Regions from separate parts of the Paenarthrobacter sp. GQ52 genome, predicted to be linked through region 2. Evidence: predicted binding sites of a transcription regulator. Region 2 holds the regulator's gene; the other holds the start of a gene.

Region 1 (2,373 bases), on a different contig from region 2:
GGTTGGCTTTGAGCAGGTCCGGAGTGACGCCGTCGAAATCCCGGAACGGTTGGTAGAGGTCCAATCCCAGGCCGAGGTCCGCGGCCATTTTCCGGACGTCTTCAGGACTGTGCGGGGACGTGACGAGGTCCTGCTCGAAGATTTCGATGCCGTCGAAGCCCGCGATGGCGCAGGCCTGCATCTTCTCCTTCAACGTGCCGGACAGGCAAACCGTAGCGATTCCGGTGCGCATCAGTTGCCCGCCTTCGTCAGCTCGGGGGTCAGAGCAGCCGCAGCGTCTTCCACTGCGATCAGCTCCAGGAAGTGCGCCCGCATCCGTTCACGATCAGCTTCGCGTCCGGTGATGAGTTGGAAGGCGTCGGCCGCCTGGCCGACTGCCATCCGGCCTCCGTCGAGGACATCGCAGCCCTTGCCACGTGCCTCGCGGACCAGTTGCGTTTCGATCGGGCGGTACACGATGTCCGCGACCCAGTGCCGGGGTTCCAGGAGATCGATGTCGAGGGGCAGGCCCGGGTGCTCGGCCATGCCGATCGGTGTGCAGTGCACCAGGCCGTCGGCGAGGGGCATGATCTGGGGCAGTTCCCCGGGAGTGCGCGGCGTGACTGTGGCCGCCGGGAAGAGTCCGCCGAGTTCCGCGGCGCGTTCCGCCGCGCGGGATGGGTCCATGTCAACGAGGTCCAGCGTGACGACCCCTGCTTTGAGGAGCGCATACGCGACGGCCGAACCGGCACCGCCGGCACCAAGCTGGACCACGCGGTCGAGCTTTGCGCTCGGCAGCCCAGAGGTGAGTGCCGCGCCGAAGCCGGAGAAGTCTGTGTTGTGGCCGATGAACCGGCCGTCCTGGATGAGGACCGTATTCACGGCACCCAGCCTGCGGGCGTCGTCGGAAATTTCATCCAGGTGCTCAAGCACCAGCTGTTTGCACGGGTGCGTGATGTTCAGTCCGTTGAAGCCCATCCGCTGGGCTGCGGTGAGGAGGTCCCCGACGGCGGTGGCCGGCAACGCGAGTTCCAGCAGGTCGATGGGGCGGTACAGCAAGCGAAGGCCCTGCACATCGGCTTCGCGTTCGTGCATGGGCGGCGTGAGCGAGGGCATGACGCCTTCGCCTATGAGGCCCACCAGAACGGACTCGGCTCGGTTGCTCATCCTAAAGCTCCTTTGACTTCAGCACCTCGGACTTTAAGCGCTTTCTGAGGGCGCTGCCTGACCGGGTGTTTTTTAGATTACTACAAGTGTTCATGATCCGCACGCTTGTTCTTATCGCGAACATTCATGCCAGGCGGTGCGTTGCGAGGCCTGCTTTACACCCTTCGTCGCCCATTTGGCGCGCAGAGCGGGCCTCGCAACGAGTGGGTCAGCGCTGGGGTAGGCGGGCCGCGAGTTCAGCCGCGGCCTCCTGGAGGGTGGGTACGTGCGCTATAAGTTCTTCCATGGACATGCGGAACACCGGCACGGCGGTGGCCAGCGATGCGAATGCGTGCCCTTGGGAATTGAGGACCGGCACCGCAACTGCGCGCATGCCGATCTCGTTTTCCTCGTCCATCACCGCGTACCCCTGGCGGCGAACCTGCTCGATTTCCTCCCGGAACTTGTCCCTGTCGGTGATCGAGCGCTCAGTCAATGGATCCAGGGGCAGCTCCTCAAGGAGGCGCTTCCGCTCAATCTCGTCCTCGAACGCGACGATCGCCTTGCCTACGGAGGTGGTGTGGAGTGCGCCAAGATGGCCGGGGTCACTGGTGACGCGAAAGGTCTTGGGTCCATCCACCTTGTTCACGGTGAGGTGATGGTTGCCATCACGAACGGACAGGATCGTGGCCTCATGCGTGCTCTCGGTTACTCGCTGGAGGACCGGCAGCGCAGTAGCCGCAAAGCCATGATGATTCGAGACGCGCTGACCCAACTGGAAGACGCGCAGTCCCAGGTGGTAGCGACGGCCATCCGGCTCGTAGTCCACAAACCCATCGCGCGTCAGCGAGCCCAACAGCCTGTAGGTGGTGCTGAAGGGGAGGTTCGCACTCCTCGCCAGATCCGCCGCACTCGCCCCACGGGGTTCATTGCCCAGTAAAACCAACAGGCTCAAGGCCTTACCGACCATGTCGGTCTTTGTGTCCTCTTTCACACTCATAGCTCGATGCTCTCATATAGTGAGAGCTATTTCTAGATGGTGGCTACTTCTCTTGACAAGTGACCCCACTCACAGTCAGTATTGCTGTATTGCACAAGTAGCTCTCACCATGCGGTTACTCGTGCAGGGATCGACCGGCCGCACCTCGCTTGGGTCTCCCCAAAGAAGCCAGATCCGCGACATCGTCGTCACAGAAGGAACACCCATGAGCCAAACAATGCCGTCAGCGACGCCAGGCACTGAAACCA
Region 2 (2,373 bases):
GGCAGCAGGTGGCCTCGGCCTCATCGGCGACGGTGCCCCGAGCTGGACCGGGATCGATGTGGGTTCGCCCTTTGATTATCCCAAACAGGGTGTCCTGTATGTGGCCAAGCACCTCCCAAAACCCGGTCGTGGTACTTCCCCCGAGGCGCTCGACGAATTGGAAGACCTCATCCGTGCCTCCGGCGGGGGAGCCTTGTGTTTGTTCTCCTCACGGCGTGCGGCCGAAGAAGCAGCCGACGCCATGCGGCTCCGGCTGGACGTGGATATCCTCTGCCAAGGCGAATCCACCATGGCGGCCCTCGTGAAGCAGTTCGCGGATGAGCCTGACACATGCCTCTTCGGGACCATGTCACTGTGGCAGGGCGTAGATGTTCCGGGTGGCTCGTGCCGCTTGGTGATCATTGACCGCATTCCCTTCCCGCGGCCCGATGATCCCCTCATGACTGCGCGCTCACGTGCGGTGGCGCAATCAGGTGGAAATGGCTTTATGGCCGTATCGGCTACGCATGCTGCCATCCGACTGGCGCAGGGTGCTGGCCGCCTGATCCGTTCAACAGGAGACAAAGGAGTAGTTGCAGTGCTCGACTCGCGGCTCTCGACGGAACGCTACGGAGGCTTCCTGCGTGCCGCCCTGCCGCCGTTCTGGGCAACGACGGACCGGGCAGTGGTCCGTGGCGTCCTGGAGCGCCTGGGCTCGGCTAAAGCCCCGTAGGGCGCCTAAAGGGAGCGCAGTACCGAAACTACCTTGCCCATGATGGTGGCTTGATCGCCCAGAATGGGTTCGTACTGCGTGTTCTGCGGAAGCAGCCACGTATGGCCATCCCTCTGACGGAAGGTCTTTACGGTTGCTTCGTCATCCAGCAGGGCTGCCACGATGTCGCCGTTGATGGCGTCATTCTGGCGGCGGACCACAACCCAGTCACCGTCACAGATGGCGGCGTCAATCATGGAATCGCCAGCCACCTTCAGCATGAACAATTCGCCATGCCCCACGAGCTGGCGGGGGAGCGCCAGCACGTCTTCCACCGTCTGGTCAGCCAGGATCGGTCCGCCGGCCGCGATCCGGCCCACCAGCGGGACCATGGCGGTATCACTGGCACTGGCCAGCTCTGTTACGGCAAGGCCCCCCGCGCTGCGAAGGGTGGTGGGCGCTTCCACGCCCGGAATGGTGCCACCATCAAGGGTCAGCGGCATCAGGACTTCCATGGCGCGGGGACGCTTGGGATCCCTGCGGAGGTAGCCAAGCTTCTCCAATTGGGACAACTGATGAGTGACGCTCGACAAACTGGCCAGACCCACGGTGTCACCGATCTCGCGCATGCTGGGCGGGTATCCGTTGTCGTTGACCGACCGTTGGATGGTCTCCAGAATCTTTTTCTGCCGGACAGTCAGGCTCTTGGGACTCTTCTGAGGCTGCTGGCTCCGCAGGGGTGCCCCGCCGCCTGTGGCTTTCGCTGCCATGTTCGCCAATGCCTTTCCATTCCGCCCGAGGCGAGCCCCGGGTTGTCGGGTCTGCAAAAAATGTCAGACCCTCCTGTTCCACTGAAACAGTGCTGTTTCTTCACTCAAACGTAGGGCAGGCACAGGCGTTTATCAAACATTTGTTCTAGCGAGTCTCGACACCGTTCGTTGATAAGTGCTAAAAATGTCATAGCAAGGTTCGAACATGTGTTCTATAAACCTGACGCTGGGGCTGGATGTTCGAACAGAGTGTTCGAACATCCGGGATCAGAAGAGGGGAACACAAAGAATTGGCCGCCAGGCACCGGGCACCCCGGAACCTGGCAATAGCTCAGAAGGGCTCAGCTCATGTCCGCAATCACTACGTTCGCTGAATTCCGCACCACTCAGGCGCCCGCTCGCCTGCGTCTGACCCGGCGGGGACGGATTGTCTTCTTCGGCATCCCGGCAATGCTGTTGGTGGCGGCGCTGCTGACCCTCGCCGGTTTTATCAACTCCCCGGCCAAGGCGTCGGACTCCCAGTCCCAATTGCGTCCGCCCGTCGCAGTCTCTGTCACCGTCCAGCCGGGGCAATCCCTCTGGGGCATCGCCGGCGCCGCCGCTCCGGAGCGGGACCCGCGTGATGTCATCGCGGAGATCATCCAGCTGAACGACCTCCGCGGCGGCCGCATTCTGCCCGGCCAGCAGCTGTTCGTCCCTGCAAACTGAGTCGTCCACCATCCGCAGGAACCGATCGCCCGGCGTCACAGTTAGTCGGCAGTCCCGGGCGCCCCTTAAACTGTGTTGGTGAGTGACCAGCTTGAGCGACTTGACCGACTTCCCCTCCGGACCAATCTGCGTGGACTGAGCCCCTATGGCGCACCGCAGCTTGACGTCCCCATCCTGCTCAATGTCAACGAAAACACCCATGGC

The links. Region 2 encodes LexA, which represses DNA repair genes until DNA is damaged. Its sites were predicted from a motif close to TCGAACANNTGTTCGA; they were not measured.
Region 1: AC6CH8_RS10105 (shikimate dehydrogenase) is a predicted target of LexA. The motif match lies at 1,244-1,259, and genes of this name have one in related genera.

What each region holds. Positions count from the first base shown of each region.
Region 1 is NZ_JCAXEJ010000006.1:45,974-48,346, forward strand. Features, by position in the region: gene AC6CH8_RS10100 (bifunctional sugar phosphate isomerase/epimerase/4-hydroxyphenylpyruvate dioxygenase family protein) at 1-232, opposite strand, end outside; gene AC6CH8_RS10105 (shikimate dehydrogenase) at 232-1,146, opposite strand; gene AC6CH8_RS10110 (IclR family transcriptional regulator) at 1,355-2,125, opposite strand; gene AC6CH8_RS10115 (MFS transporter) at 2,331-2,373, shown strand, end outside.
Region 2 is NZ_JCAXEJ010000001.1:753,830-756,202, forward strand. Features, by position in the region: gene AC6CH8_RS03345 (ATP-dependent DNA helicase) at 1-712, shown strand, start outside; gene lexA (transcriptional repressor LexA) at 718-1,461, opposite strand; gene AC6CH8_RS03355 (LysM peptidoglycan-binding domain-containing protein) at 1,810-2,169, shown strand; gene AC6CH8_RS03360 (histidinol-phosphate transaminase) at 2,248-2,373, shown strand, end outside.